2 regions of the Gordonia sp. LUNF6 genome follow, and region 1 is predicted to be linked to the other one. Evidence: riboswitches for the same ligand, from Rfam matches in the RefSeq annotation. Region 1 holds a riboswitch; the other holds the start of a gene.
The links. Region 1 has a riboswitch for cyclic di-AMP ahead of ACK8HH_RS11330 (C40 family peptidase). Riboswitches for the same ligand answer to the same signal wherever they lie in the genome.
Positions count from the first base shown of each region.

Region 2: it holds a riboswitch for cyclic di-AMP, as region 1 does, so the genes downstream of both, ACK8HH_RS03765 (transglycosylase family protein) here and ACK8HH_RS11330 (C40 family peptidase) in region 1, are expected to answer to the same signal.

Region 1 covers NZ_CP178181.1:2,423,479-2,429,320, forward strand. The annotation lists gene ACK8HH_RS11320 (peptidase MA family metallohydrolase) at 1-132, opposite strand, end outside; gene ACK8HH_RS11325 (C40 family peptidase) at 178-1,224, opposite strand; gene ACK8HH_RS11330 (C40 family peptidase) at 1,313-1,888, opposite strand; cyclic di-AMP (ydaO/yuaA leader) riboswitch at 1,907-2,106, opposite strand; gene ACK8HH_RS11335 (hypothetical protein) at 2,217-2,381, opposite strand; gene ACK8HH_RS11340 (DEDD exonuclease domain-containing protein) at 2,659-4,419, shown strand; gene ACK8HH_RS11345 (Lrp/AsnC family transcriptional regulator) at 4,452-4,730, shown strand; gene ACK8HH_RS11350 (helix-turn-helix domain-containing protein) at 4,727-5,518, shown strand; gene trpD (anthranilate phosphoribosyltransferase) at 5,521-5,842, opposite strand, start outside.
Region 2 covers NZ_CP178181.1:785,688-791,529, reverse strand. The annotation lists gene ACK8HH_RS03785 (DUF2771 family protein) at 64-651, shown strand; gene ACK8HH_RS03780 (cold-shock protein) at 674-1,093, opposite strand; gene ACK8HH_RS03775 (hypothetical protein) at 1,210-1,419, shown strand; gene ACK8HH_RS03770 (flavin reductase family protein) at 1,416-1,946, shown strand; cyclic di-AMP (ydaO/yuaA leader) riboswitch at 2,210-2,402, shown strand; gene ACK8HH_RS03765 (transglycosylase family protein) at 2,411-3,043, shown strand; gene ACK8HH_RS03760 (hypothetical protein) at 3,191-3,373, opposite strand; gene ACK8HH_RS03755 (helicase-associated domain-containing protein) at 3,420-5,759, shown strand; gene ACK8HH_RS03750 (DNA repair helicase XPB) at 5,809-5,842, shown strand, end outside.

The DNA.
Region 1 (5,842 bases):
GAGCAGGGCGGTGACGCCGTCGTAGCGCTGCTGTTCGAACGGGTTCAGCGGCGTCGTCGCGACCGTCGGAGACGAAGAGGCCGATGGGTGATCGGCAACGGAGCCACAGGCGGTGAGCGACGCGGCAGTCACGGCCGCCAAGACAGTGGCCGCGATCGCGGCACGCTGGGGGCGCACTCAGTACCGTCGCGCGGAGTTGTACGGGCCGGCCTTGTCGATCGGCACCACCGCGACCGGCACACCGAAGGTCGATGCGTGCACCACGTAACCGTCGCCCACATACATCCCGACGTGCGTGGCATCCGGGTAGTAGATGATCAGATCTCCCGGCTCGAGGTCGTTGCGATCGACCGGGGTGCCGCCTGCGAGCTGAGCCTCACTGGTCCGCGGAATCGAACGTCCGGCCTGCTTATAGGCCCACAGCATCAGGCCGGAGCAATCGAACTGGTTCGGCCCGGTGGCGCCCCAGACGTACGGATCACCGATACGCGAGATCGCGGCCTGGACGGCCACGAGTTCCGGAGAGGTCCCCTTCGGCACGGCCCGGGGGTCGAAGTTGTACTTCGGCCCGCGCAGCGCGGCGAGCTGCTTGCCGGTCATCGACTGGTAGATGGCGCGGATCTGAACGGCTTCGATCTGCAGATTCGCCTGCTTGGCCTGCAGTTCACCGCGCTGCTTCTCCGAGGCGGCAATGGCCTGGGTCGCGGCTGCGGCGGTCTTCTCGGCCTCCGATTTGGCGGCCTTGGCCTCGCGTGCGGTCTTCACCACCGACCGCAGGTCGGCAGCCGACTGGCGGGACATCACTTCCAGACCCGACATGTTGTCGAGGAGATTCTGGGGCGAATCGCTCACCAGCATCGCGTAGAGGCGGTTGATGCGAGCTCCGCGGTAGCTGACGCGCGCGAGGGCGTCCACCTTCTTCTGGGCCGCGTCCATCTGGCCCTGCATCGCGGTGAGCTGATGGGCCGCCTTGTCGGCCTTGCGTCGTTCGACGGCGACGATGCGGCGCTGCTTGTCGTACTCGACCTGCGCGGCGTTCATCGCCTCGGAGGTCTTCTCGGCGTTCACCGAGAGCGAGCGGTACTTCGAGAGCAGTTGGTCGGGGGTGCGCGCCGGGTCGGCTGACACGGGGGCCCCGACCATGATCGTCGACGCGGACACGGCTGCCAGCCCGAAGGCGGCCGCCCGTCTGAGCGTCCGGGACGTTCGACTCTTCAACACCACTCGCACTCGATCCTTCATACCCGTGAGGGCGGGCCGGCGCACATCACGCCGTCCCGCCCTTCACCGAAGTTCAAACGGCAGTCGCTGCTCAGTAGCGGCGAATACCCGTCAGGTTCCACGCGTTCACCTTGTCGCGCTTCACCGGAACGCCCTCGGTGGACGAGTGGACGAAGATTCCATTGCCGGCGTAGATGCCTGCGTGGCCGCCGCCGTTGAAGATCAGGATGTCGCCGGGCTGGGCCTGTGCCAGCGATGCGACGGGGGTGCCGCCGCCGAGCTGACCGTAGCTGTCGCGCGGGATGATCTTCCCGGCCTGCTTGTAGGCCCACGAGGTCAGACCCGAGCAGTCGAAGGCGTTGGGGCCGGCCGCACCGTAGACGTACGGCGCGCCGATCTTGGACTCCGCGTAGCGCAGCGCCTTCTTGGCGCGCACCTGCTGCGGGGTGCCGATGTCCAGGCTCGGGGCCTGCGGGGCCTTCGGCACCAGGTTCTGCGGCAGTCCCGGAACGTCGAAGGTGCCGACGTTCGGAACGGTCACCGGAGTGGCATGTGCGGGAGCTGCGGCGAACGCCAGCGATCCGCCGATGGCGATCGAGCCGGCGAGCACTGCGGACTTGGCGGCCTTACGGCCGGCACTGGTCTGCTCCAAACTATGTTTGCCCACGAAAACACGTACTCCTTGTTGTTCTCCCTTATCGCCGACCGGGTTAGCTGTCGGGTTCGGGCCGGAAGAGATGGACCCTACGCAGGCAGAAAGAAGCCCGAAGCTTCAATCCTTGTGCGATTCACCCCAATCCGCACGCACGATTCGCATCGGTCGCACGGAGGAAGTGGTTCCCCGGTTCGCCCCCGTTGGTGAGGGCGATTAGGCGATGACCCACCGGGCACCCGGACTGCTCCGGGACATCCCTGACTGGAAGGTCTCGGAAAGATTACGAAACCCTGACAGCGATGTCCACCGGCCCGCCGTAGGCGCGCCGTCCGCTACCGGCTCACACGGCGCGGAGGCCACCCGGCCACGACTCCCGGAAAGTGTCATCACCTGCGACGACACCCCGTTTGGCCGCACCCGCGACCTCAGGGGAGATCAATTCTGTGTCAGCGAACACATCGATCGCGTCGGCGAGTTCGGCACCGGCGGGGTCAGTGTTCTCCATGACCCCATAACCGCTGGTGGGCGGACCGAAGAAGACCTGCATCATGCAGTCGCCGCAGGCTCGCGCTCGCATCGGACACCGCGCACAGTCAATTTTCATGTGATCTGCCTCTCATCATCTCGGTGGAGACGGCGAAACCGGGCAATCACGTTGTCCGCGACCCGAAGACGTCTCGTCGCCGTCGACCTCGGGTGGAGACTACGACGCCCCTACGACATCTCCGTCCGCCGAAGCGCGTCGGGCCGGGGCTGTCAGAGCCCCGCCGTACGGTTCGGCCATGACCGTCGAACAGCTGTCGTTCGCCGACCTTCCCGAGGCCGACGAGTTCACCTCCGCTCCGTTGCGGGAGACCACCTTCGTGGTGGTCGACCTCGAGACCACGGGCGGGAGTCCGGAGAACGACCGCATCACGGAGATCGGTGCGGTCAAGATCCGTGGAGGCGAAGTGCTCGGCGAGTTCGCGACGCTGGTCGACCCCGGGCGCGCGATCCCGCCGCAGATCGTCGCCCTCACCGGAATCACCACCGCCATGCTCTACGACGCGCCAGCCGTCGAGGCGGTGCTGCCGTCCTTCGTCGAGTTCGCCCGCGGGTGCGTCCTGGTGGCGCACAACGCCCGCTTCGACATGGGGTTCCTGCGGAGGAGCGCTGCCCGAGCGGGCCTGCCGTGGCCGTTCTCCGCGTCCCTGTGCACTGTGGTGATGGCCCGACGGATTCTGAGCAGGCAGGAGGCGCCGAGCGTCAAACTCTCCGCGCTGGCCGATCTGTTCGACGTCTCGGTCCGGCCGACCCACCGTGCGCTGGACGACGCCCGTGCCACGGTCGACGTCTTCCATCGACTTCTGGAGCGCGTCGGCGACCAGGGGGTGCGAACGGTGGGCGATCTGACCACGTATCTGCCCCGGGCGACGCCGGCGATGCGCGCCAAACGCACGATGGCGTCCGGGCTCCCCCATCGGCCGGGCGTCTACCTCTTCCGCGGTCCGTCGGAGGAGGTCCTATATATAGGTGCCGCCGTCGACCTCCACCGTCGCGTCTCCGGGTACTTCAACGGAAGCGACACCCGCACCCGGATCGCCGAGATGGTCTCACTCGCGACCCGCGTCGATCACGTCGAGTGCGCTCACGCGCTGGAGGCCGGGGTCGCCGAACTGCGACTTCTCGGGGTCCACAAGCCGTCCTACAATCGCCGCTCCCGCAATCCGCAGCGGGGCTGGTGGATCACCCTGACCGCCGAGCGCTTCCCGCGCCTCAAGGTGTCGCGCACGCCGGGGACCGAATCGCTCGGGCCGGTGACGAGCCGGGCGGTCGCGCTGGAGGTGGCGGACGTCCTCTCCGGGGCGGCGGGGCTGCGGACGTGCGGCGCCGACCTGAAGAAGGCGAGCCACCACTGGTGTGAGGGGCCGACGGAGGCGGGACGACTGCCGGATCCGCTCGTCGCGACGCTGCCGGGAACGTGCCGCGCCGCCAGTGACCGCCCGCAGACGCTGCCGGACTACCTCTGCCGAGTCGAGGCCGTACGCGACCTGATCTCGGGACGGTCCGACTCGCTTCTCGCGGTTCTGCGCGAACGCGTCGAGTACCTGGCCCAGCAGCGCCGGTTCGAGTCGGCGGCCCGGGCGCGCGACCGACTGTCGGCGACCATCGAGACCCTCGCCCGGACGCAGCGGCTCGCGGCGGTGGCGCAGCGGCCGGAGGTCGTGGGCGCACGGCCCGACGGTGCCGGCGGCTGGGAGCTGAGCGTCGTCAGATACGGGCGCCTGGCCGGCTCCGCGCACGCGGCTCGCGGCGTGGCCCCGATGGCGGTCGTCGAACGACTCAGAGCCGCGTCCACGACCGTGTTGCCCCCTGCCGACGACAGCGGACCGCTCGCCGGTGCGCCTGCCGAGGAGACGGCGCTGATCGAGCGATGGCTGTACGAGTCCGGTACGCGGTTGGTCGACGTGAGCGACCAGCTCTCACTGCCGATCGGCGCAGCCGAGCGCTGGCGCGACTTCGCACGCATCGCGCGATCGGCGCGCGAGGCGACGAGTCGCTAACGGCCTGGCGGCAAGCCACTAGAGTCGAGCCCATGATCACCGCCATCGTTCTCATCGGAGCCGACATCCATCAGATCCCCGAGACGGCCCAGGCCGTCGCCGAGATCCCGGGCGTCACCGAGGTGTACTCGTGCGCCGGCGACGTGGACCTGATCGCCAAGGTCCGGGTGCGCAATCACGAGGAGATCGCCTCGGTGGTGACCGGCGCCATCAACCGTCTTCCCGGTGTCCGCACGAGTGCCACGCACATCGCGTTCCGCAGTTACGCCAGCGCCGAGGTGGAGGGCGGGTTCTCGATCGGCGAGGCGTGACGCGCCCCGATATCCCGTCCGACCGAGGCGTCCTGCGCCCCGAGTCGCTTCCCGAGTTCCATCGACTTCCCGCCATCGGCGCGACGGCCGACCTGGTCCGGTGGTTCTGGATCTGCCGCTGGCAGCTGCCGACCGGCCGTGTCAGCCGCCAGGAGGTCATCGGCTTCGGCGCCCTGAATCTGGTGGTTCAGCACGATCACGTCGTGGTGGCCGGTGCGACCACCCGGATCAGTCATCGGGACCTGGCAGGAACAGGATGGGCCGTGGGAGCACTCCTGCGGCCCGCGGCCGCAGGAGCACTCCCCATCCGTCCCGCCGAACATCTCGACACCGTCACCGTGGTGTCCGCACCGGACCTGCACGCCGCGGTGAGCACCGAGATGACCACTGGAATGGGCTCCCCGCCCGACCCCGCGGCCGCTGCCGAGACGGTGGGACGGTGGCTGCGGGCTCGCGCGTCGCTCACCGACGAGGCGCTGCTCGCGAACCGCGCGGTGACCGCGCTCGAGTCCGACCCCGCTCTGATCCGGGTCGATCAATCGGCCGAACTCTTCGGGATCAGCGAACGGACCCTGCAGCGCCTCACCGCCAAGTACGTCGGCCTGTCACCGGCGGCGTTGATCCGCCGCCGTCGACTGCAGGAGGCGGCGCACCGCGTCCGGACACGGCCGGACGAATCCCTCGCCGAGATCGCCGCCGAGCTCGGCTACACCGATCACGCCCATATGACACGCGACTTCGCCTCGGTGCTCGGGTTCACCCCGAGCCGCTACCGCGCGGGAGGGTGAGATCAGCCGTGCTCGGCGGCGAGGCGGTTGCTGACCTGCGCCCAGCGCGACAGCAGGTCCGCCGCCCCGCCCGAGTCGATCACCGCCTCGACCCTCGCGAGAGCATCGCGCATCGCCGCGATGAACTCCTCCTGAGTGAACATCTCGTCCTGTTCGAAGGCGACCACAGCGGCCGCGGCGTTGAGGACCACCGCGTCACGCACCGCACCGCGGGCACCGGCGAACATCTCACGGGCGATCTGCGCGTTGACCGAAGCGTCTCCGCCCTGCAGGGCTGACAGCTCGACGAGATCGATTCCGAGATCTCGGGGATCGAGGGTCAGT
Region 2 (5,842 bases), 1.6 Mb from region 1:
CGCCCCTGATCGAGCCCGCACATCCCCCAGCCCCCGCCCCCCTAACCGAAGGACGTATTCGACGTGTTGCAACCGGGAGACAAGAAGGCCCTCGCGATCATCGGAGCCGTGGTGGTCGCGGCCCTGGTGATCATCGCCGGCGCCACCACGCTGCTCGTCCGGGGACACGAGAAGCCGCTGCCGACCATCTCGTTCCAGGCCGGCGACCACCTGACCCGGGCCGAACCGTCGTACTGGTGCTCGGTGAAGATGGACGACTGCCGACTCGTCGACCGGAACGGCAAGTTCAAGCTCCGCACCTACGACCACCCGGTCGCCATCGGCGAGCGGGTGACCCTGAGCGTTCCGAAGGAGATCTCAGACGGGCCGTGGACGCTCATCGCCGAATACGCGACACCACGGGGCATCGCACGCGTGATGTGGCTGCACCTGCCGGGCACCACTTTCACGCAGATTCTGCACAGCGAACCCGATCGGGTGCTGATGGGCGTGGAGGTGTCGTCGATCTCGGCGTACCGGGAGAAGACACCCGGCCAGGACAACGACTCGCTCGACGTCGACCTGTCGATCCGCGGCACCTTCTCGATCCGGACTCTGCCGGTCGACTTCCGCATTCCGAACACCGCGACGCTGCCCGACCAGCGCGGCTAGCTCGGCCGGACGGAGGCCCGCCTCAGCGGTCGAGTTCGCGTGTGACGCCGCGGACGACCTCCGAGATCCGCTGGGCGGTCTTCCGGTCGGGATAGCGGCCGTTGCGCAGATCCGGCTGCACCTTGCCTTCGAGCAAGGTGATGAGATCGGCGATGAGCCCGTGCAGTTCGTCGGGCGAGAGACGCTTCGCGTCCCGCTCGCGGCGTGCCGCCTCGCGCGTGTTGCGCGCCACACTGGGCGCCGGTTCGAGGACCGTGACACGCAGCGCCTGCGGGCCGCGGCGTCCCGCCGCCATGTCGAACTCCACCTTCTGTCCGACCTTCAGCTCCGAGACGTCCGAGGGCAGCGCGTTGGCCCGGACGTACACATCCTCGCCGTCGGTCTGCGACAGGAACCCGAAGCCCTTCGCGGAGTCGTACCACTTCACCCGGCCGGTCGGCACAGTGCTCACCTTCACAACTGATCTGGTCTGCCACAGACAAAAGCGCCTTGGCCCGATGGCAGTCCGAGCGGAGGCGCGCTGCAACAGATTCTAGCGTTCGGGCTACCGTTGACGCCATGCAGACCCAGAAGTCCTCACGCTTGCTCGGGGTCGCCGTCGTCATGTTCGGCATCGGGATGATCGCGAGCATCGCCCTGCTGTTCCCGGCGGTCCGGGACACCGGGACGGCCGTCGTCACGACCGTCTACGTTCTGGCCATGGGCGCACCGCTGGGATTGCTGCTCGGGATCGTGTTCGCCCTGCTGTCCGGCCGGCGCAGCCGGTGAACCGCATCGACCCGGACCGGCCGCTGCGGCCCGTCAGCGACGAGACCGAACTCAAACGAGCTTTCAGTTGCTTCCCGTCCGGCGTGGTGGCCGTGTGTCGCACGGGCGACGATCCAGGGGGCGACCCGATCGGGATGTCCGCCAGCGCCTTCACCACCGTCTCGCTCGATCCGCCGCTGGTGTCGGTGTGCGTCCGCAACGGCTCCACCACCTGGCCCGCACTGAGGGGCGGCACCGTCGGCGTGAGTGTCTTCGCCGCGCACCAGGGCGACGTCTGTCGCAGGCTCGCGGGGCCGCCGGAGGACCGGTTCACCGGGGTACGCCCCATCGCCGACGACTCGGGCGCGGTCTTCATCCCCGGCGCCGCCGCCCACCTGGCATGCACGGTGTTCTCAGAGATCCCCGCGGGCGACCACCTCGTGGTGCTTCTGACGATCGACGCCCTGCGCTGCGACCCGAACGTCGAACCACTTGTCTTCCACGCCAGCAGCTTCCGCGCGCTCGAAGCTCGACGCGCGCAATCCTGACATACCGGCGTGTCGGAACTCTCAATCAGGATGTGACCTTTGTCACATAACAACCCGATAACAAACGGGATACGGGACGGGTATCAGTGCCGTGAGCAGCACGGACGTGCCACGACGCCCGATCGGCCGCTTCACGCCACCTCAGAGCACCTCTTCGCATCAGATGTTCTCGCGGGCCCGACGACGTAGTGTTCATGACGGCCGCCACCCAGGCGACCACCCGAACGCCCGTTCCGCCGGTCGCGCCCAACCTCGCTCCGCCGGCAGGACACCCGCTGATGCAGTTTCAGGAGCGAGGACGGGGGACCCACAATCCTCCGGGAACCGGTCGATCACCTCGGTGGTCGGCCTTGGGGTTAAGCCCGGCAGACGTCGCACCCAGTGACGCGAGCCGGACCGGGCACCTCTCAGCCCGAACCCGACAGCTCACCTCGTAGGCGCGTGGAGAGAGGAAACGAAGACATATGTCCGGACGTCACTCGAAGCAGACGACCAATACCAAGACTTTCGCGAAGATCGCCCTCACGTCGGCCATCATCGGCGGCGGCGCGGCCCTGATGGGCGGCGGTCACGCCTCGGCAGCGACCGATTCCGAGTGGGATCAGGTCGCACAGTGCGAGTCCGGCGGCAACTGGGCCATCAACACCGGCAACGGCTACCAGGGCGGCCTGCAGTTCAGCCCGAGCACCTGGGCGGCCCACGGCGGCACCCAGTACGCACCGAGCGCCGACCAGGCCACCCGCGAGCAGCAGATCGCCGTCGGCGAGCGCGTTCTCGCCACCCAGGGCAAGGGCGCATGGCCCACCTGCGGCGGTCCCCTCTCGGGCCCCACTCAGCGCAGCGCCCCGGCCACCCCCAAGCCGGCCAACCCGCTCGCACCGAAGCAGCAGGACGCCCCGAAGACCGGCCTGGCCAAGTCTGCCGACGCCAAGAACACCGAAGAGGCCAAGCAGCAGATCGACAAGGTCGTCAACGACTCCAAGGTGAGCCCCGAGGTGCGCAGCGCCTGGAAGGCCGCCAAGGACTCCGGCTACCAGCTCACCCCGGACCAGCTGAAGCTGTACAACCAGAACAAGGGCCTGATCAACCTCCCCTGATCACCCGAGAAGTTCATCCGAGAAGACCTCCGCTTCGGCGGGGGTCTTCTCGCATTTCGCGACCGCCCCCGCACCGACGTGATACATGGCGCACGAAAACCGGCCGGACCACACGGTCCGGCCGGTCTCGGCAGAGCTCAGGTCAGGTCAGCGGTTGACGACGGTCTTCGACTGGATGTACGGCAGGCTGTCGACGGGCTGCGGCAGCTCGTAGTAATCGCCGAACGGCGAGAGCGCACCCGCCAGGTGAGAGGTGAACTCCGTCACCGCGTGCTGCTCACCGATATCCGTCGGCCAACCGTTGTCCACGTATCCACTCTTCTTAGCCACGGCCTCATTGTGCCATGCCCGCTGAACCGGCGGTACAGTTGTCCGAATGAGTCCCGACCTGCCGCTGCGCGGGTTGGCCGACGATCTCGCCGAGCGGTCCGACGATGCGCTCGTCGAGTTGCTGATCGCCCGGCCCGACCTCGCTTCTCCCCCGCCCCGCGGCACCGGTGTCCTCGCCCAGCGCGCGCTGTCGGCGGCGTCGATCTCCCTGGCGGGCGAAGGGCTCGACCTTCTGGCGGTCGCAGTGATCGAGGCCTTTCTCGACGCGTCCAGTGCGATCGGCGAACGCAAGGAACTCCTCGGGCCGGTGAGCCGGGACGCGATCGTCGCCCGTCTCGGTCGGCGGGCGCGGCGCGGCGACGTCGACGCGCGTCTCGACCAGATGGTCACCCGTGCACTGCTGTGGGGCACCGGGCCGCGTCGACGCGGCAGGCACACCGACTGGATCGCCGGGGCGCATCTGCCCGCCGCCCTGCCGTGGCGGGCTCACAATCTGCTCGGCCCCATCGCGGAGTCGACTCCCGCGCAGATCCGCGAGCGCATCGAATCGGCCACCGAGCGGCCCAGGGAACTGCTCACCACACTCGCCCAGGGGTCGTCTCTCGGGCGCAGTCGCGACGCCGCACCGGATGCCGATCCGAGCGCGCCGGTGCCCACCCTCATCTCCCTCGGTCTGCTCGCACGGATCGATGAGCAGACTGTGGAGCTTCCGCCCCAGGTGGGACAACTGCTTCGCGGTCAGCCGCCGCTCGAGACCGCGGTCCTGCGGGAACCGCCACTCACCGGTGCGGACGGCCCCGGGCGGTTCGACGCGAAGGCCGTCGACGCCGCGGGGGCGGGCGAGGCGCTCGAACTGCTCCGTCACTCCGGCGATCTGATCGAGGCGCTCGGCACCGCGCCGGCGGCCCTGCTGCGGTCCGGCGGCCTGGGCATCCGCGAACTCCGGCGCCTCGCCAAGACCACCGCCCTGAGCGTGAGCCGCGTCGGCCTGCTCGTCGAGCTGCTGGCCAGGCAGCGGCTGCTCGACGCGGGTGCGCCCGACTCCGACGCGGGCGACCACCTCGCCGACGACGTCTTCGCGCCCACCGGCGCCGTCGACGCCTGGGCGCATCTGAGTTCCGGGCGACGATGGCTCGGCATGGCGCGGGCGTGGCTCGATCTGCCGCGGCAGCCCTGGCAGATCGGCGACACCGACCGCGAGGGGAACACCCTCGCGGCGCTGTCGTCCGAACTGTTCGACGCCACCGCCGCGGCCTCGCGCCGCGCGGTGCTGGCTCCGCTCGCCGACGCCGAGCCCGCCCACCCGGTGTCCCCCGAAGCGCTGACCGCGGTACTCGGATGGCGTCATCCGCGCCGTCTCCGCCGGCTCAACGTGCACGTGGTGTCCGAGACCCTGCGCGAGGCGACCGAACTCGGACTCGTGGCGCACGGCTCGCTCACGACCGCCGGGCGGCTGCTCCTCGACGTTCCCGCCGACGCCGAGTCGGCGGCCGACGTGCTCGCGGCGATGGACGCGTCCCTGCCCGACCTCATCGACTACTTTCTGGTCCAGGCCGACCTGACAGTCGTGGTGCCCGGGCCGCTCGATCCGGACGTGGCCGACCGGCTCCGGTTGATCGCCGACCTCGAATCGGGCGGTGCCGCCTCGATGTACCGGATCACCGAAGACAGTGTGCGGCGCACGCTCGACACCGGCCGCACCAGCGCCGAGATCGCCACGTTCCTCCACGAGCACTCACGGACGCCCGTGCCGCAGTCGCTGACATATCTGATCGACGACGTCGCCCGCAGACACGGCCGGCTGCGCGTGGGCGTGGCGGCGTCGTTCATCCGCTGCGACGACACCGCGACGCTCACCGAGGTGCTGCGCAGCGAGGCCGCGACCGAGCTGGCCCTGCGCGCCCTGGCCCCGACGGTCGCGGTGTCGGCGGCACCGCTGCGCGATGTGATCGACCGGCTGCGCGCATCGGGGTTCAGCCCCGCGGGCGAGGACTCCTCCGGAGCGCTGATCGACCTGCGCAGCCGAGGCGTCCGCGTCCCGGCCCGCGGTGCGGCGTCGTCCCCACCGCATCGACGCGCCGCTCTCGGTCCCGGTCAGGCGCACGCCGTCGTCTCCCGGATGCGGACCGCCGACCGCGCCGCCGGACCGGTCGCCGCGGCCTCGGCGTCGGGTGCCGCCGGCGAGACCGTGTCCACGCTGATCCAACTGGCCCTGCGCACCGGGAGGCGCCTGCGCATCGGTTATGTGGACGCGCAGGGCGCGGCGAGTCGGCATGTGGTGCACGCCCGTTCGCTGGCCGCCGGACAATTGGTGGCCGACGAGGAGGGCGGCGAGCCCGACCTCCGGTTCGCGCTGCACCGGATCACCCGGGTCGAGGTGCTCTGACTCCCGACGGCAGGTGGCCGCACCGCGCCCGAACCTGGACAATGGACCGGTGACCGACGGACCTCTCATCGTGCAATCGGACA